2 linked regions of the Actinomadura rubteroloni genome follow. The protein of the gene in region 1 binds, or shares a complex with, the protein of each later gene. Links are inferred from orthologs where the notes say so. Each region holds a gene or a part of one and is shown in the gene's direction. Other genes may lie near its edges.

Evidence for each region.
Region 2: the proteins of BTM25_RS12490 (region 1) and smc are in contact, whole or in part, in a crystal structure (PDB 3ZGX), measured with the Bacillus subtilis proteins. The link is inferred for Actinomadura rubteroloni from one-to-one orthologs.

What each region holds. Positions count from the first base shown.
Region 1 is NZ_MTBP01000002.1:237,339-240,106, reverse strand. It holds BTM25_RS12490 (segregation and condensation protein A), read left to right. Parts: upstream 1-826; coding sequence 827-1,711; downstream 1,712-2,768. Other genes in the region: BTM25_RS12480 (pseudouridine synthase), read left to right, coding at 2,280-2,768; scpB (SMC-Scp complex subunit ScpB), read left to right, coding at 1,708-2,283; BTM25_RS12495 (ParA family protein), read left to right, coding at 1-789. UniProt on the Bacillus subtilis protein: Participates in chromosomal partition during cell division. May act via the formation of a condensin-like complex containing Smc and ScpB that pull DNA away from mid-cell into both cell halves.
Region 2 is NZ_MTBP01000002.1:957,364-974,205, reverse strand. The notes cover bases 2,261-6,444. They hold smc (chromosome segregation protein SMC), read left to right. Parts: upstream 2,261-2,575; coding sequence 2,576-6,244; downstream 6,245-6,444. Other genes in these bases: ftsY (signal recognition particle-docking protein FtsY), read left to right, coding at 6,305-6,444; BTM25_RS15960 (alpha/beta hydrolase), read right to left, coding at 2,261-2,474. Outside these bases: mutM (bifunctional DNA-formamidopyrimidine glycosylase/DNA-(apurinic or apyrimidinic site) lyase), read left to right, coding at 1-790; BTM25_RS15970 (acylphosphatase), read left to right, coding at 802-1,092; BTM25_RS15965 (hypothetical protein), read left to right, coding at 1,268-1,465; more of BTM25_RS15960, read right to left, coding at 1,581-2,260; more of ftsY, read left to right, coding at 6,445-7,459; BTM25_RS15945 (ammonium transporter), read left to right, coding at 7,729-9,048; BTM25_RS15940 (P-II family nitrogen regulator), read left to right, coding at 9,045-9,383; BTM25_RS15935 ([protein-PII] uridylyltransferase), read left to right, coding at 9,383-11,647; ffh (signal recognition particle protein), read left to right, coding at 11,737-13,305; rpsP (30S ribosomal protein S16), read left to right, coding at 13,548-14,036; BTM25_RS15920 (RNA-binding protein), read left to right, coding at 14,038-14,280; ribosome maturation factor RimM, read left to right, coding at 14,283-14,834; tRNA (guanosine(37)-N1)-methyltransferase TrmD, read left to right, coding at 14,855-15,637; rplS (50S ribosomal protein L19), read left to right, coding at 15,755-16,108; lepB (signal peptidase I), read left to right, coding at 16,248-16,842. UniProt on the Bacillus subtilis protein: Required for chromosome condensation and partitioning.

The sequences.
Region 1 (2,768 bases):
GAGCACGGGCCCGCGCGGATCGTCGCGATCTGCAACCAGAAGGGCGGGGTCGGCAAGACCACCACCACGATCAACCTCGGTGCGGCGCTCGCCGAGTACGGCCGGCGCATCCTGCTTGTGGACTTCGACCCGCAGGGCGCGCTGTCGGTCGGGCTCGGCAAGGGCGACCCGCGTCAGCTCGACGTCACGGTCCACAACATGCTGCTCGAACACGACACCGAGTGGGACGACGTCGTCATCGAGACCGGCGTCGAGGGCATGGACCTGCTGCCGAGCAACATCGACCTGTCGGGCGCCGAGGTCCAGCTCGTCCACGAGGTCGGGCGCGAGTACATCCTCGCGGGGGCGCTGAAGTCGGCCGTCCCGCACTACGACTACATCCTCATCGACTGCCAGCCGTCCCTCGGCCTGCTCACGGTGAACGCGCTGGCCGCCAGCGAGGGCGTGCTGATCCCGCTGGAGTGCGAGTACTTCGCGATGCGCGGTGTCGCGCTGCTGATGGAGACGATCGACAAGGTGCAGGGGCGCATCAACCCCGGCCTGGTCATCGACGGCGTCCTCGGCACGATGTACGACTCGCGGACGCTCCACACCCGCGAGGTGCTGAGCCGGATCGTGGAGGCGTTCGGCGACAAGGTGTTCCACACCGTCATCAACCGGACGGTCCGGTTCCCCGACGCGACCGTCGCGGGCGAGCCGATCACGTTCTTCGACCCCAACTCGATGGGCGCCAACGCCTACCGCAGCCTGGCGCGCGAGGTGCTCGACCGGTGGTCCGCCGCCGAGTGAGCGCGCGTCGGCGCGGACGGTTCCGCGCCGTGGGAACATGGGACCGGTGAGCATCGGGGAAGCGACGGCGGCCGTCGCCGGGGAGGACGCCGAGGGCGCCGGGAAGTTCCGCGTCCACCTCGACAACTTCGAGGGGCCGTTCGACCTGCTGCTCGGCCTGATCGCCAAGCACAAGCTGGACATCACCGAAGTCTCCCTGCACAAGGTCACCGACGACTTCATCGCCCACATCCGCGCCCACGGCAAGGACTGGGACCTCGACCAGGCCAGCCACTTCCTGCTCGTCGCCGCGACCCTGCTCGACCTGAAGGCCGCGCGGCTGCTGCCGTCCGGCGAGGTGGACGACGAGGACGACCTCGCCCTGCTGTCCGCCCGCGACCTGCTGTTCGCCCGGCTGCTCCAGTACCGGGCGTACAAGGAGGTCGCCGGGTATCTGGCGGCGCGGATGGCCGACGCCGCCCGCCGCTTCCCGCGCACGGTCCCGATCGAGCCGAAGTTCGCGAACCTGCTGCCCGAGGTGCTGCTCGGCCTCGGCCCGGACCAGTTCGCGCGGCTGGCCGCCAAGGCGCTCGCGCCGAAGGCGCCGCCCGCGGTGTCGGTCGAGCACATGTACCAGCCGAAGGCGAGCGTCAAGGAGCAGGCCGCCATCGTCGTGGCGCTGCTGCGGCGGCTGCGGAGCACGACCTTCGCGGTGCTCACCGAGGACTGCGAGGGCACGTTCGAGGTCGTCGCGCGGTTCCTGGCGCTGCTGGAGCTGTACCGCGAGGCGGCCGTGACGTTCGAGCAGGCCGAACCGCTCGGCGCGCTCCACGTCACCTGGACCGGGGCCGACGACGGCGACGTCGAGGTCGGCGACGACTACGAGGGCACCCGCCCGCCGCCCGGCGAGGACGGGGCCGGGGCCGGGGAGGACGGCGGATGACCGACACCGTGACCGAATCCGTGACCGAGGGGCCGGGCCTGCGGGCGTCGGTCGAGGCGATCCTGCTCGTCGTGGACGAGCCCGTCCCGGTCGTGAACCTCGCCCACCTGCTGGAACGGCCCGTCCACGAGATCACCGCGACGCTCCGCGAGCTGGCGGCGGAATACACCGCCGACGGGCGGGGGTTCGATTTGAGGGAGATCGCGGGCGGCTGGCGGTTCTACACGCGGGACGCCTGCGCGCCCGTGGTCGAGCGGTTCGTCACCGACGGGCAGCAGGCGCGGCTGACGCAGGCGGCGCTGGAGACGCTGGCGGTCGTGGCCTACCGGCAGCCGGTGAGCCGGGCGCGGGTGTCGTCCATCCGGGGCGTCAACAGCGACGGCGTCATGCGCACCCTGACCCTGCGCGGCCTCATCGAGGACGTCGGGCAGGACCCCGAGAGCCAGGCGCACCTGTACCGGACGACCGGGTACTTTCTGGAGCGGCTGGGCCTGCGCGATCTGGACGAGCTGCCCGACCTCGCCCCCTACCTTCCCGATGACCTTCCGGACGAGATAATTGAGGACACGTGAGCGATAACCAGGGCCGCGCCGACGAGGACGTCCAGGAGGTGCGGCTGCAGAAGGTGCTGGCGGACGCCGGGATCGGCAGCCGCCGGCACTGCGAGGAGCTGATCGGCGAGGGCCGGGTGACGGTCGACGGCAAGAAGGTCTTCCGGTTCGGCGAGCGCGTCGACCCCCGGCGCGCGGTGATCCATGTGGACGGCCGCCGGGTCGAGACGCGCGCCGAGATGCGGTACTACATGATCAACAAGCCGCGCGGCGTGGTGAGCACGATGGCGGACGAGCGGGGCCGCAAGTCCCTCGCCGACTACGTGGAGGTCCCCGAGCGCCTGTTCCACGTCGGACGGCTCGACACCGACACCGAGGGCCTGATCCTGCTCACCAACGACGGCGAGCTGTCGCACCGGCTGATGCACCCGTCATTCGGCGTCGACAAGACCTACCTCGCCGAGATCCACGGGCCGATCCCGCGCGACCTCGGCCGCAGGCTGCGC
Region 2 (16,842 bases), 730 kb from region 1 along the record:
CGTGCGCCGCCACACCGCCGGCGCGGGCGACTTCGCCGGACGGCTCGCGGGTGCCGAGGTCGCGGACGTGCGGCGGCGCGGCAAGTACCTGTGGCTGCCGCTGTTCACCGGGGACGGCGCCGCGCCGTCGGAGGCCCTGCTCGCCCACCTCGGGATGAGCGGGCAGCTCCTGGTCGGCGAGCCGGACCGCGAGCGCGAGAAGCACCTGCGGGTCCGGCTGACGTTCGCCGACGGCGGCCTGGACCTGCGCTTCGTGGACCAGCGGACGTTCGGGCACGTCCTGGTCGCCGACCTGGTCCCGGGCGCGTCCGGCGAGACCGTTCCCGAACCGATCCGGCACATCGCGCCCGACCCGATCGAGGACGCGTTCGACGACGCCGGGTTCGTCCGCCGCCTGCGCCGCCGCCGCACCGGCCTCAAACGCGCCCTGCTGGACCAGTCGCTCATCAGCGGCGTCGGCAACATCTACGCCGACGAGGCGCTGTGGCGGGCGAAGCTGCACGGGGCGCGGCCGACCGAGACGCTGACGGTCGCCGAGTCCGAACGGGTGCTGGCGGGCGCGCGGGAGGTCATGGCGCTGGCGCTCGCGGCGGGCGGCACCTCGTTCGACCGGCTGTACGTCAACGTCAACGGCGAGAGCGGCTACTTCGACCGCTCGCTGGAGGCCTACGGGCGCGAGGGGGAGCCGTGCCGCCGGTGCGGCGCACCGATCCGCCGCGACGCGTTCATGAACCGTTCGTCCTTCACCTGCCCCGTCTGCCAGCCGCTCCCGCGCCGGGCGCGGTTCTGAAGGGACCGCCGATGACGACCGACGCGGCGCGGCTCACCGTCTGGGTGCGCGGGCACGTGCAGGGCGTGGGCTTCCGCTGGTGGGTGCGGTCGCGGGCGCTGGAGTTCGGCCTGGTCGGCAGCGCGTCCAACCTGCGGGACGGGCGCGTCGAGGTCATCGCCGAGGGCCCGCGCGCGGCGTGCGAGGCGCTGCTGGCGGTGCTCGCCGCGCCCGACGCGCCCGGGCGTCCTGGAACCGTCGAAGGAGCGGCATCCCGCTGGTCGGAGCCGCGCGGGGGCCTCTCCGGTTTCGTGGAGAGGTGATCGGGTAGGGAGACACGGTTTAAACCTGCTAAACTGGAGAAGACAGGTTGTTACCGGCCCGTGATGTCCATCTTGACCCGGACACGCGCTGGTGCGACTCTAGATGAAACGCGCACCGACAACTCTTCTGCGGGCGCGATTCCTGCTGGTTACTCAGCGTGGAGGACCCTTAGTCATGGCGAAGGCTCTACTCGGCCACGTCGGCGGTCCCGACCCCCGGATGGTCGCGGAGATGCGGCGTCTTCAGCAGCGCGTACGGGATCTGGAAGCCGAGCTTGTACGGCTTCAGGACGAGAACGACGCGCTTGCGACGGCGAACGGCGACGACGTTCTGTCGCTCACGGTGAAGGACCGTGAACCGGCGCTGACCTGATCAGCGTCCGAACCGAGAACAACGACAGGGACGCCGCTATGCGAGCGTCCCTTTTGTTTGCCCGTTGTATGCACGTGTTCGCCTGCCGTTCGCGCACCGGACGGCAGGCCGCCCGTTAGACGCCGCGGGCCAGCCGGCGACCGAGGAAGTCGAGGTGGCCGGGGGCGCGGCGCATCCAGTACGGCCCGTCGTGGCAGCCGCCGAACAGGCCGCCCGCGGGTTTCGGCCGCAGCCGGTCGCGCAGGCGGCCGGCGCGCGGGGCGAACGTGTCGCTGGTGCCGCAGTCGATCCATGCCGGAACCGGGCGCAGCGCGTCCAGTCCGGCGAAGACGTCGTTGCGCGCGAAGTCGTCCGCGTCGTCGAACGCGGTGCGGTTCGCGCCGCGCGCGGCCTCCAGCGAGGCGAACAGCGCGGGCGAGGACGCGGCGACGGCGGCGACACGCCCGGCGCCGAGGCGTTCGGCGGCCAGCAGCGCGCCGTAGCCGCCCATCGACCAGCCGAGCAGGCCGATCCGGTCGGTGCGCAGGCCGCGCCGGGCGAGCCGCGGCAGCACCTCGCCGGTGATCATCGCGAGCGGGTCGTCGCCGGTCGCGCGGCGGTGCCAGTACGTCGCGCCGCCGTCCACGCCGACAACGGCGAACGGGGGCGTGCCGTGCGCGACGGCGTGCGCGAGGTAGCGGTCCAGACACAGCACGAGGACGGCCCGGTGGTCGCCGCCCGCGCCGTGCAGCGCGACGACGACGGGCAGGCCGCGCGCCGGGACCCCGCGCGGCGTGACGACCGTCATCGCGACGTCGGTGCCGCGCGCGGCCGACCGCCAGCGTTCCTCGCGGACGTCCGCCTGCTCGGACGGGACGGGCGGCAACGACCCGCAGCGTCCGAGCGCCCGGTCGAGCCGGACCCTGCCCGGCAGGACGCGCGCCTCCACGAGCCCGACGCCGCCGAGGCCCGCCGCCGCGAGCCCGCCCGCGCCGCCGAGCCCGGCCAGCACCAGCCGTCTGCTGATCATCCACGTCCCCCGTTCCCGGCACGTCGCGTCGGCGAAGCCCGTGTCCGGGGCCCGTCGCCGGTATCGTTCGACGGGTTCCCGGGGAGGAGGTCGACGGCGCCGTGTACCTGAAGACTCTGACGCTGCGCGGATTCAAATCGTTCGCGTCCTCGACCACGCTGCGGTTCGAGCCGGGCATCACCGCCGTCGTCGGCCCCAACGGATCGGGCAAGTCCAACGTGGTGGACGCCCTCGCCTGGGTGATGGGGGAGCAGGGCGCAAAGTCGCTGCGCGGCGGCAAGATGGAGGACGTCATCTTCGCCGGCACCGCCAACCGCGCCCCGCTGGGCCGCGCGGAGGTCGTGCTGACGATCGACAACTCCGACGGCGCGCTGCCCATCGACTACTCCGAGGTCACGATCAGCCGGCTGATGTTCCGGTCGGGGCAGAGCGAGTACGCCATCAACGGCGACTCCTGCCGGCTGCTGGACATCCAGGAGCTGCTGTCGGACTCGGGCATCGGCCGCGAGATGCACGTCATCATCGGGCAGGGCCAGCTCGACCGGGTGCTGCACGCGGGGCCCGAGGGACGGCGCGCGGTGATCGAGGAGGCGGCGGGCGTCCTCAAGCACCGCAAGCGCAAGGAGAAGGCGCTCCGCAAGCTCGACGCGATGCAGGCCAACCTCAACCGCGTCACCGACCTCACCGGCGAGCTGCGCCGCCAGCTCAAGCCGCTCGGTCGGCAGGCGGAGATCGCGCGGCGCGCGGCCGTGATCCAGGCGGACCTGCGCGACGCCCGCGCGCGGCTGCTCGCCGACGACCTCGTCGCGCTGCGGACGAAGCTCGACCAGGAGGCCGCCGACGAGTCGCGGATCCGCGAGCGCCGCGTCGAGACCGAACGGGCGCTCGCCGAGACGCAGGAGCGCGAGGCCCTCCTCGAAGAGGAAGAGGCCGAGGCCGCGCCGCAGTACGCGCAGGTCCAGGACGTGTGGTTCCGGCTGTCGGCGCTGAAGGAGCGGCTGCGCGGCGTCGCCGACCTCGCCGCCGAGCGGCACCGCAACACCGCCGAGGACCGTGCCGAGGAACGCCGGGGCCGCGATCCCGAGGACATGGAACGCGAGGCCGCCGAGGTCCGCGAGCGCGAGGAGATGCTGCGCGCCGCGCTGGAGGAGGCGCAGGACGGGCTGGACGGCGCCGTCCGGGAACGGTCCGCCGCCGAGGACGCCCTGACGACCGAGGAGCGCCGCCTCCAGGCCGCCGCCCGCGCCGCCGCCGACCGGCGCGAGGGCCTGGCCCGGCTGCGCGGACGCGTCGAGGCGCTGCGCAGCAAGGCCCAGGCCGGGCAGGCCGAGATCGGACGGCTCACCGACGCCCGCGCCGAGGCCGAGCGCCGCGCCGAGATCGCGCAGGAGGAGTTCGCGGCGTTCGCGTCCGAGACCGCCGTCGATCCCGAGCTGGCCGCCGCGCACGAGACCGCGCAGGACGCCCTCGCCGCCGCCCGGGACGCCGCCGAGGCCGCCCGCGCCGCCGTCGAGGCGCCCCGGCGGGGCGTGCAGGACGCGCGGGCGGCCGTCACGGCGGCCCGCTCCGCCGACCAGGCCGCGCAGAAGCGCGTCGCCGCGCTCCAGGCCCGCGTCGAGGCGCTGAACCTGACGCTCGCGACGGCGGCGGACGGCGGTGAGGCGCTGCTCGCGGCGTCCGGCGACGGGTCGCTGCCCGGCGTGCTCGGGACGGTCGCGGCGCTGCTGACCGTCCGTCCCGGCTACGAGACGGCCGTCGCGGCGGCGCTCGGCGACGCGGCCGGGGCGGTCGCCGTCGGGTCGCTGGACACCGCCGAGGCCGCGCTGGCGCTGCTGCGCGACCGCGACGCGGGCCGCGCCGGGCTGCTCGTCGGCGGGGGAGCCGACGCCGCCGCCGACCGGATCGACGGCGTGGACTACGTGATCGACGCGGTGACCGTCCCCGATGCCGTCCGGCCCGCGCTGCGGCACCTGCTCGGCGACGTCGCGGTCGCCGACGACCTGGCCGCCGCGACGGCGCTGATCCGGCGCGCTCCCGCGCTGCGCGCCGTCACCCGCGACGGCGACCTCGTCGGCGCGCACTGGGCGCGCGGCGGCGCGGCGGGCGGCGCGCAGGGCCTGCTCCAGATGCGCGCCACCCTGGACGAGACCGCCGCCGACCTCACCGCCGCCGAGGCCGCCGCCGTCGAGACGGCCGCCGCGCTCGCCGCGTCCGCCGCCGCCGAGCAGGACGCGCAGGCCGCGCTGGACGCCGCGCAGGCCGCCGCCGCCGAGGCGCAGACCGGCGTCAACCACGCGCAGGCCGAACTGGACCGGGTGCGCGCCCGCGTCCGCGCGGCCGAGGCGGAGGTCGCGCAGGAGGCCCGCCGCGCCGCGCGGCTGGAGGCCGACGCGCGGGCCGCGCTCGGCGAGACCGAGCGGCTGTCGAAGTCGCTGGACGCCGCCACCGACGCGCTCGCCGCCGACACCGAGGCCGCCGAGGAACTGGCGCTGCGCCTGGCCGAGGCCGAGGAGGCCGCCGAGGTCGCCGACGAGGCGAACGACGACACCGCCGCGCGCGACGAGCTGAACGCCCGCTGCCAGGAGCTGCGGTCGGTGGAGATGGAGGCGCGGCTGACCGTCCGCACCGCCGAGGAACGCGTGCAGGCCATCGCAGGGCGCGCGGACGCGCTGGAGCACGGCGCCCGCCGCGAGCGCGAGGAACGGTCGCGCGCCGCCCGCCGCCGCGCCCGCCGGGAGGAGCAGGCGAAACTCGCCGCAGCCGTCCACCGGGGCGCGCTGACCGCGCTGGAGCACATCGAACGGTCGCTGGCCGACGCCGTCGCGCGGCGCGAGGACGCCGAGCGCGCCCGCGCCGCCCGCGACTCCGAGCTGCGCGTCGTGCGCGGCCAGGTGCGGGAGCTGTCGAGCACGCTGGAACGGCTCGTCAACGTCGTCCACGGCAGCGAGGTCGCGCGCGCCGAGCAGCGGCTGCGGCTGGAGCAGTACGAGCAGCGGGCGCTGGAGGAGTTCGGGCTGGAGGTGGAGGCGCTCGTCGCCGAGTACGGGCCGGACCAGGACGTCCCGCCCGGCCCCGAAGCGGCGGACGACGCCGTGCCGCAGCCCTACGACCGGGCCGTGCAGGAGAAGCGCGCCAAGACCGCCGAACGCCAGCTCACCCAGCTCGGCAAGGTCAACCCGCTCGCGCTGGAGGAGTTCGCCGCGCTGGAGGAACGGCACGCGTTCCTCACCACGCAGCTCGAAGACCTCAAGAAGACGCGGCGGGAGCTGATGAACGTCGTCAAGGAGGTCGACGACCGCGTCCAGGAGGTGTTCGGCTCCGCCTACGCCGACACCGAGCGCGAGTTCGTCCGGATCTTCGCGCGGCTGTTCCCCGGCGGCGAGGGCAGCCTGTCGCTGACCGAGCCCGACGACATGCTCGCCACCGGCGTCGAGGTGTCGGCGCGCCCGCCGGGCAAGAAGGTGAAGCGGCTGTCGCTGCTGTCGGGCGGGGAGCGGTCGCTGGTGGCCATCGCGTTCCTCGTCGCGGTGTTCAAGGCCCGTCCGTCGCCGTTCTACGTGCTGGACGAGGTCGAGGCCGCGCTGGACGACACCAACACGCAGCGGCTCATCACGGTGTTCGAGGAACTGCGCGAGTCGTCCCAGCTCATCGTGATCACCCACCAGAAGCGCACGATGGAGGGCGCCGACGCGCTGTACGGCGTGTCGATGCGCGGCGACGGCGTCACCCAGGTGATCAGCCAGCGGCTGCGCGACCACGACGCCGTCTGACCGCGCCGCGACCGGCTCCTGTTCGGCCGAGCGCGGCCCGTCTGGAAAACTGGACGGGCTATGGAATACGTCATCCTCTTCGCCGTGCTCGCCGCCCTGATCGTGGTCGTCGGCGGCGTCATGTTCCTGCGTCCCGCGCGCCGCAGGCCGCGCCCACCCGTAGAACCGGAGGAACGGCCCCGCGCGGAGGCGGGGGAGGCCGCCACCGGGGACGGCCGCGCCGCCGCCCCGGTCATCGAGAAGCCGCCGCCGGTACCGCCGGCCCGGCCCGAACCGGAGATCGAGAAGCCGCCGCCCGGCGCGGGCCGGCTCGTCCGGCTGCGCGCCCGGCTCGCCCGCTCCCAGGGCACGTTCGGCAAGGCGCTGCTCGGCCTGCTGTCGCGCGACACCCTGGACGACGAGGCATGGGAGGAGATCGAGGACACGCTGATCGGCGCCGACATGGGCGTCGCGGTGTCCCGGCAGATCGCCGAGGACCTGCGCACCCGCGTCCAGGTGCTCGGCACCCGCACCCCCGAGGAGGTGCGCGGCATGCTCCGGGACGAGCTGGTCAAGCAGATCGGCCCGGACGTGGACCGCGCGGTGCGAACGGCGCCGCACGGCACCCGGCCCGCCGTCGTGCTCGTCGTCGGCGTCAACGGCACCGGCAAGACCACGACCTGCGGCAAGCTCGCGCGCGTCCTGGTCGGGGACGGGCGCTCGGTCGTCCTCGGCGCCGCCGACACCTTCCGCGCCGCAGCCGCCGACCAGCTCGAAACGTGGGGGTCGCGGGTCGGCGCCCCGGTCGTCCGGCGCGAGGAGGGCGCCGACCCGGCCAGCGTCGCCTTCGACGCGGTCAAGAGGGGCATCGACGACAAGACCGACACGGTCATCGTGGACACCGCGGGCCGTCTGCACACCAAGACCGGCCTGATGGACGAGCTGGGCAAGGTCAAGCGGGTCATCGAGAAGCAGAGCCCGATCGACGAGATCCTGCTCGTCCTGGACGCCACCACCGGCCAGAACGGGATGCAGCAGGCGCGGGTGTTCGCCGAAGTGGTGAACGTCACGGGCGTGGTGCTCACGAAGCTGGACGGCACCGCCAAGGGCGGCATCGTCGTCCAGGTGCAGCGGGAGCTGGGCGTCCCGGTGAAACTCGTCGGCCTCGGCGAAGGCGCGGACGACCTCGCGCCCTTCGAACCGGAAGCCTTCGTGGACGCGATCCTGGGCGACTGAGCGTCCGCACGGCCTGACACTCCGTCCGCGCGTTACCGCGCGGGCGGAGTGTTTTTGTCAGGAGCAGACGAGGAACCGGGCCCTGACACCGTCGCTCACTGGCAAAGTTCCCTAGCGTCAACTGGTTCGGTGATCCGTCCGAAACACGGTCGAAACACTCACTGGTGTGGTTTCACACCATCGAAACATTGCCGCCCCCCTGGCGAAACGGCTGGGCCGGAGTCTCTGAGCCAACAGAATCATGTGGCCGAGGAGGGACAGCCCCCGAGATGAAAATCGACAGCGGCAACACTGCCTGGATGTTGGCGAGCACAGCGCTCGTCCTGCTCATGACCCCGGGGCTCGCGTTCTTCTACGGGGGGATGAGCCGAGCCAAGAGCGTGCTCAACATGATGATGATGAGCTTCGTCAGCATCGCCGTCGTGGGCATGGCATGGGTGGTCTACGGCTACTCCATCGCCTTCTCCGACGGCGGCGGCGCCAACAAGTTCATCGGCGGCCTCGACGACTGGGGTCTCGTCGGCCTGGAGAAGACCGCCACCCTCGACGACGGCACCGGCATCCCGAGCCTCGTCTTCGTGGCGTTCCAGGCGACCTTCGCCATCATCACGGTCGCGCTGATCAGCGGCGCGCTCGCCGACCGCACCAAGTTCGGCGCGTGGGTGGTGTTCTCCCTCGTCTGGGTCACCCTCGTCTACGCGCCGATCGCCCACTGGGTCTGGGGCGGCGGCTGGATCATGGACAAGGTCAAGGCGCTCGACTTCGCGGGCGGCACGGTCGTCCACATCAACGCCGGCGTCGCGGCCCTCGCGGTCGTGCTCGTCCTCGGCAAGCGGCGCGGCTGGCCGAAGGACCCGATGCGCCCGCACAACCTGCCCTTCGTCCTCCTCGGCGCGGGTCTGCTGTTCTTCGGCTGGTTCGGGTTCAACGCCGGCTCCGCCCTCGCGGCCAACGACATCGCGGGCGTCGCGCTGATCAACACGATGGTCGCCACCTGCGCGGCGGGCTTCGGCTGGATCGTGGTGGAGAAGCTGCGCGACGGCGCGTCCACGACGCTCGGCATCGCGTCCGGCTTCGTCGCCGGGCTCGTCGCGATCACCCCGGCCTGCGCCTACGTCACCCCGGTCGGCGCGCTCGTCCTCGGCCTGATCGCGGGCGCGGTCTGCGCCTTCGCCGTCAGCCTGAAGTACAAGCTCGGCTACGACGACTCGCTCGACGTCGTCGGCGTCCACATGGTCGGCGGCATCATCGGCGCCCTGCTCATCGGCTTCCTCGGCAGCACCGCCGTCAACCCGGCGGGCGCCAAGGGCCTGTTCGCCGGCGGCGGGCTGGAACTGCTCGGCAAGCAGGCGATCGCGGTCGCCGTCACGATCGTCTACTCGTTCGTCGTCACGTTCATCATCGCCAAGGTCATCGACCTCACGATGGGCTTCCGGATCGACGCCGAGGACGAGATCTCCGGCATCGACAGCGCCGCCCACGCCGAGACGGCCTACGATTTCGGCAGCGTCCACGCCGGGTCGGCGATTTCCCACGGCACGCTCGCCGGCAGCGGCAGCGACCAGACGAAGGTGGAGGCGGAAGCGTGAAGCTGATCACGGCGGTCATCAAGCCGTTCAAGCTGGACGAGGTCAAGGCGGCCCTGGAGACGGCCGGGGTCAAGGGCCTCACCGTCAGCGAGGCCAGCGGCTTCGGCCGCCAGAAGGGCCACACCGAGGTCTACCGGGGCGCCGAGTACAAGGTCGACCTCGTGCCCAAGCTCCGCGTCGAGGTGCTGGTCGACGAGGCCGACGCCGACGAGATCATCGACGTGATCGTCAAGGCCGCCCGCACCGAGAAGATCGGCGACGGCAAGGTCTGGGCGGTCCCGGTGGACACGATCGTCCGCGTCCGCACCGGAGAGACCGGCCCGGAAGCCCTGTAGTGGAAGTGGCCCCCGACTCGGCCCGCGCAGCCCTCGCGGCGGCGCGGGCCGAGCGCTGCGCGGACCTGGACGACTGGCTCGCGGGCCTGCTGGCCGCCGGGGACGGCGTCCCCGAGGGCGTCGCGCTCGTCGCCGTCGGCAGCCTCGGCCGCCGCGAGCTGACCCCCGGCGGGGACCTGGACCTCGTGCTCGTCCACCGGGGACGGTCCGACGTCGCCGCCCTCGCCGACCGCCTCTGGTACCCGATCTGGGACGCCGGGCTCCGCCTCGACCACTCGGTGCGGACCGTCGCCGAGGCCCGCAAGGTCGCCCGCGCCGACATGAAGGCCGCGCTCGGGCTGCTGTCGGCCCGCCGCGTCGCGGGCGAGCACGCGCTGGCCGACGAACTGCGCGCCGCCGTCCTCGCCGACTGGCGCGCCGACGCCCGGTCCCGCCTGGCCGAACTGGGCGAGATGTGCCGGACGCGCTGGGAGTCGCAGGGCGAGCTGGCCTTCCTCCTCGAACCCGACCTGAAGGAGGCGCACGGCGGGCTGCGCGACGTCCACGTCATGCAGGCCGTCGGCGCGTCCTGGGTGGCGTCCGCGCCCGACGCGCGCGTCCGCGCCGCCCACGACCTGCTGCTGGACGTCCGGCACGCCCTGCACGACCAGACCGGGCGGTCCGCCGACCGGCTCGTCCTCCAGGAGCAGAACCCCGTCGCCGCCGCGCTCGGGCTCGGCGACGCCGACCGGCTGCTGCGCGCCACCGCCGAGGCCGCCCGGACGGTCGTCCACGCCTCCGACCACCTCTGGCACCACGTGGACCGGTTCCTCGCGCCGCGCCGCCGGGGCAAGGCCCCCGCCGAGCGCCGCCCGGTCGCCGACGGCGCCGTCGAGCAGGACGGCGCGGTCGTCCTCGCGCGCGGCGCCGACCTCGCCGACCCCGCGCTCGTCCTGCGCGTCGCCGCCGGCGCGGCCCACGCCGGGCTGCCGCTCGCGCCCGCCACCGTCGGCCGGCTCGCCGAGCACGCCGCCCTGCCCGCCGCGCCCTGGCCCGCCGCCGCCCGCGACGCCCTGGTCGCGCTGCTCGGCGCCGGGCCCGCCGCGATCCCGGTGTGGGAGGACCTCGACCAGGCCGGTCTCATCGTGCGGCTGCTGCCGGTATGGGAGCGCGTCCGCAACCGTCCGCAGCGCAACCCCTTCCACCGCTACACCGTGGACCGCCACCTGGTCGAGGCCGCCGCCGGGGCCGCCGCGCTGACCCGCGAGGTCGCCCGGCCCGACCTGCTGCTCGCCGGCGCGCTCCTGCACGACATCGGCAAGGGCTCGCCCGGCGACCACTCGGTGACGGGCGCGGCCCTGGCCCGCGACATCGCCGCCGACCTCGGCTTCGACGCCGGGGACGTGGCCGTGCTGGAGACCGCCGTCCGGTACCACCTGCTGCTGCCCGACACCGCCACGCGCCGCGACATCGACGATCCGGCGACGATCGAGACCGTGCTCGCCGCCGTCGCCACCGTCCCGGGGCGCGAGATCGAACTGCTGGACCTGCTCGCCGCGCTCGCCGTCGCCGACGCCAAGGCCACCGGGCCGACGGCCTGGAACGCGTGGAAGGCCGGGCAGATCGCCGAGCTGACCCGCCGCGTCCGCGCCGCCCTGTCCGGCGACGTCCTGCCGCCGCCGCCCGCCCCCCGGCCCGCGCTCGTCCGGCACGACGGGGCCGCCGTCCGCATCGCCGGGTCGGAGATCACGATCGCGGCGCCGGACCGTCCGGGGCTGCTGTGGCGCGTCGCGGGCGTGCTCGCGCTGCACCGGCTCGTCGTCCGCGGCGCCCGCATCACGTCCGTGCCCGACCACGGCACGGCCGTCCTGGAGTTCACCGCGCTGCCCGAGTTCGGGACGCCGCCCGAGCCCGCCGCGCTGGAGGCCGACCTGCGCCGCCTGCTCGCCGACCGGCTGGACGTCGCCGAACGGCTCGAACGCCGCGCCCGGTCCGTCCGGGTCCGTCCAGGCGTGCCCGTCGCGCCGCCCCGCGTGACGGTCGTGGAGGACGCCTCGGCCGTCGCCACCGTGATCGAGGTCCGCGCGCACGACCGTCCCGGCCTGCTGTGGCGGGTCGGCCAGGCCATCGGAGCGTGCGGCCTCCAGGTCCGCGCGGCGCGCGTCGACACGCTCGGCGCCGAGGCCGTGGACGTCTTCTACGTCGTGGACGGCGACGGCAAGCCCCCCGCCGACCCGGCCGTGCTCTCCGACGTCCGGCAACGCGTCCTCACGGCGCTGCGCTGACCCGGCGATCTTCGACCGGGCGACCGGCGCGCGCGACCCGATAGTCTGAAGGGCGATCCCAGAAGCTTTCCAAGGACGGGTCCAGACACGTGTTCGAGACGCTCTCCGACCGGTTGACGACGGTCTTCTCGTCGCTGCGCAGCAAGGGCCGGCTCTCCGAGGCCGACATCAACGCGACGGCCCGCGAGATCCGTGTCGCGCTGCTCGAAGCCGACGTGGCGCTGCCCGTCGTCAAGGACTTCATCGCCCGGATCAGGGAGCGGGCGGCCGGGGCCGAGGTCTCGCAGGCGCTCAACCCGGCGCAGCAGGTCGTCAAGATCGTCAACGAGGAACTGGTCACCATCCTCGGCGGCGAGACCCGCGAGATCCGCTACGCCAAGAACCCGCCGACCGTGATCATGCTCGCGGGCCTCCAGGGCGCGGGCAAGACGACCCTCGCCGGCAAGCTCGCCCGCTGGCTGAAGGCCGCCGACCACACGCCGCTGCTCGTCGCCGCCGACCTCCAGCGGCCCAACGCCGTCCAGCAACTCCAGGTCGTCGGCGAGCGCGCCGGGGTGCCGGTGTTCGCGCCCGAGCCCGGCAGCGGCGTCGGCGACCCGGTGGACGTGGCGCGCCGCTCCATCGAGCACGCCAACCGCGCCCTGCACGACGTCGTCGTCATCGACACCGCGGGCCGCCTCGGCATCGACGCCGAGATGATGCAGCAGGCCGTCGACATCCGCGACGCCGTCAGCCCCGACGAGGTGCTGTTCGTCGTCGACGCGATGGTCGGCCAGGACGCCGTGAACACCGCCCAGGCGTTCATGGACGGCGTCGGCTTCGACGGCGTCGTCCTCACCAAGCTCGACGGCGACGCGCGCGGCGGCGCGGCGCTGTCGGTACGGCACATCACCGGCCGGCCGATCATGTTCGCGTCCACCGGCGAGAAGCTGGAGGACTTCAGCGTCTTCCACCCCGACCGCATGGCCGGGCGCATCCTCGACATGGGCGACGTCCTCACCCTGATCGAGCAGGCCGAGCAGGCGTTCGACGCCGAGCAGGCGCAGCGGATGTCCACGAAGTTCGTCTCGGGTGAGGACTTCACCCTGGAGGACTTCCTCGAGCAGATGATGATGATCCGCAAGCTCGGGCCGATCGGGAACCTGCTCGGGATGATGCCCGGCATGGGCCAGGTCCGGGACCAGATCAGCCAGATCGACGACAAGGACCTCGACCGCGTCGCCGCGATCATCCGCTCGATGACGCCGGACGAGCGCAGCAACCCCAAGATCATCAACGGGTCGCGGCGGGCGCGCATCGCGCGCGGCTCGGGCGTCGGCGTCGGCGAGGTCAGCAGCCTGGTCACCCGGTTCTTCGACGCGCAGAAGATGGTCCGGCAGATGGCGGGCGGCATGGGCCTGCCCGGTACACCCGGCCGCCGCAAGGCCAAGCAGGCCGCCAAGGCGGCCAAGAAGAAGGGCAAGCAGCGCAGCGGCGACCCGCGCAAGCGCGCCGCCGGGCGCGCCGAGACGCCCGCCGGGGCGCCCGACGGCGCCCCCCAGGGCCTTCCGCCCGGCCTCGGCGGCGGGCAGCTTCCCCCCGGGCTCGGCGGCGGCCAGCTTCCGCCCGGCTTCACGATGCCCGACCTCGGCAAGCTGCAGGGCCGCAAGAAGAAGTGACGGCCGTGGCGTCCGCTTCCTCCGGAATTGCGAGGCGGACGCCACGCCCGGGCCGCCGCCGTGACCGCGCGATTGCGCCGCCGCTCGGATCGTCTGGCAGAATGTGACACTGGAAATCCCGGATCAGCGCGAGGCGCCCTCTCTCGTCCTGCGCAGCCGGAGTCCTCTGCCCGCATGGCGCCGGTGTTTCCCCACCTGGCCCGGATCGGGCACCTGTACCAAGTCTGGAGAACACCACACCCGTGGCAGTCAAGATCAAGCTCAAGCGTCTGGGGAAGATCCGGAACCCGCAGTACCGGATCGTCGTGGCCGACGCCCGCACCAAGCGGGACGGTCGCGCCATCGAGGAGATCGGGCTCTACCAGCCCAAGCAGGAGCCCTCGCTCATCCGGATCGACTCCGAGCGGGCGCAGTACTGGCTGGGCGTCGGCGCGCAGCCGACCGAGCCGGTGCTCAACCTGCTGAAGATCACCGGTGACTGGCAGAAGTTCAAGGGCGAGCCGGGTGCCGAGGGCACCCTCAAGGTCGCCGAGCCGGGCCAGGACAAGAAGGCCGTCTTCGAGGCGGCCGTCAAGGAGTCCATGGGCACCGACGCGGGCGAGGCCCCCGCGCCGCGCACCCGCAAGAAGTCCGAGCCGAAGAAGACCGAGCCGAAGCCGACCGAGGCGAAGCAGGCCGAGTCGGCCGAGCCGGCCGCGACCGCCGACGGCAGTAGCGAAGTCGAGGGCTGACGTGCTCGAAGAAGCGCTGGAGCACCTGGTGCGGGGGATCGTGGAGAGCCCGGACGACGTCCTGGTCCGCGCCCGCCGCATCAGGGGCGGCCGGGTCCTCGAGGTGCGCGTGCACCCCGATGACCTCGGCAAGGTCATCGGCCGCAGCGGACGCACCGCCAAGGCCCTGCGCACCGTGATCAGCGCCCTTTCCGGGGGCCGGTACGTGCGGGTGGACCTCCTCGACGTGAACGAGGTCCGCTGACCGTGGCGCCCCGCCGGGCCGCGCCCCGGCCGTCCGGCGAGCGGCTCGTCGTCGGCCGGGTCGGACGCGCGCACGGTGTGCGCGGCGAGGTCCAGATCGACGTGCGGACCGACGACCCGGATCTCCGGTTCGCCGTCGGCACCGTGATCGCGACCGATCCCGCCACCGCCGGGCCGCTCACCGTGGCCCAGGTGCGCCCGCATTCAGGGCGCCTGCTCCTGCGCTTCGCCGGGGTCGGCGACCGCACCGCCGCCGAGGAACTGCGCGGCGTGTGGCTGGTCGTCGACCCCGCCGACATCCCCGCCCCGTCCGACCCCGACGAGTTCCACGACCGTGATCTGGTCGGGCTCGCGGTCGTCACGGACGCGGGCGCGGATGTCGGCACCGTCACCGACGTCCTGCACCACGGGCAGGATCTGCTGGTCGTCCGGCGTCCCGGCGCCGACGACGCGCTGATCCCGTTCGTGTCCGCGCTCGTCCCCGAGGTCGACCTGACCGCGGGACGCGTCGTCGTGACCCCTCCGCCCGGCCTCCTGGACGACGGGGCGGTCTGAGCCGGCGCGCGAGGAAGGCCATGAAACTCGACATCGTCTCGATCTTCCCGGAGTACTTCGCGCCGCTGGAGATCTCCCTGCTCGGCAAGGCGCGCCGCGCCGGGCTGCTGGACGTCGCCGTCCACGACCTGCGGCAGTGGGCCCACGACCGGCACCGGACCGTGGACGACACGCCCTACGGCGGCGGTCCCGGCATGGTGATGAAGCCCGAACCGTGGGGTGCGGCGCTCGACGCCGTCGCGCCGGGTCCGGAGCTGCCCCGGCTCGTCGTCCCGACGCCCAGCGGACGCCCGTTCACCCAGGCCACCGCGGCCGAACTCGCCGGTGAGCCGTGGCTGCTGTTCGCCTGCGGGCGCTATGAGGGCATCGACTCGCGCGTCGTCGCCGACGCCGCCACCCGGATGCGGGTGGACGAGGTCAGCCTCGGCGACTTCGTCCTCGCGGGCGGGGAGGTGGCCGTGCTCGTCATGGTCGAGGCGATCGGACGGCTGCTGCCCGGCGTCCTCGGCAACGCCGAGTCCGTCGCCGACGACTCCTTCGCGCCGGGCTCGATGGAGTCGCTGCTCGAAGGGCCCGTCTACACCAAGCCGCCCGTCTGGCGGGACCGCGCCGTCCCGGACGTCCTGCTGTCGGGCCACCACGGCGCCATCGCGCGCTGGCGGCGGGACGAGGCGCTGCGCCGCACCGCCCGGCACCGCCCCGAACTGCTCGCCCGTCTCGACCGGGACGGGCTGGACGCCCGCGACCGGGCCGTCCTCGCCGACACCGGTTTTCCGGTGGACGACGAAGATATGGCACACTGAGATGTTCCGTGTGCCCTGCACACGGCACGATCTTGTTCCGCCTCTCGCGGCGCGACGCCCCACCTCAGCGCAGGCACCGGAGCCTCTCGACGTCCGCGTTCGACCCTTGAGGAAGTCATGCACACCCTGATCCAGGAGATCGAGAAGGCCGCGCTGCGTTCCGACCACCCGGCCTTCCGTCCCGGCGACACGGTGAAGGTGCACGCGCGCATCACCGAGGGCAAGGTCACCCGCGTCCAGGTCTTCGAGGGCGTGGTCATCCGCCGCCAGGGCGGCGGCGCCCGCGAGACGTTCACCGTCCGCAAGGTGAGCAAGGGCGGCTACGGCGTCGAGCGCACCTGGCCGCTGAACAGCCCGCACATCGAGAAGCTGGAAGTGGTCGTCCGCGGCGACGTCCGCCGCGCGAAGCTGTACTACCTCCGCAACCTGCGGGGCAAGGCCGCGCGCATCAAGGAGAAGCGGGACTTCTGACCGTTCGCCCGCGCCCCGGGAACGCAGGTGGTTCCCGGGGCGTTGGCGTTCTGGCGGCGACACGCGCGTGCGCGCGGTGCGGGGGCGTGCGCGCCGCTAGGCTTTCGCCCTGATGACAAGCGAGGACGATCGGAGAGACGTGCGATCCGAGGCCGAGGGCGCGGTGCCCGAAGATGAGGAGACCGTGACCCCTGGCGAGGACACCGCCGCCGAGGACGAGCCGAAGCGCAAGAAGCCGGGCTCGTTCTGGAAGGAGCTGCCGGTCCTGATCGTCGTCGCGATCGTGCTGGCGCTCGTGATCAAGGCGTTCGCCGTGCAGGCGTTCTACATCCCCTCGGGGTCGATGGAGAACACGCTGCAGGTCGGCGACCGGGTGCTCGTCAACAAGATCGTCTACCACACGCGGTCGATCGAGCCGGGCGACATCGTCGTCTTCAACGGGCTCGACTCCTGGGACCCGGAGACCACGGTGCCGAAGCCGTCGAACCCGGTCTCCAAGGTGCTGCACGCGATCGGGACCGCGTTCGGCGTAGCGCCGAACGAGAAGGACTACATCAAGCGCGTCATCGGCGTCGCGGGCGACCGGGTGAAGTGCTGCACCGCGGGCCGCGTGACGGTCAACGGCAAGCCGCTCACCGAGGAGTCCTACCTCTACACCGACCCGGTGACGCATGAGCAGAACCGGCCGTCGGAGACCGCGTTCGACGTGACGGTCCCCAAGGGCCACATCTGGG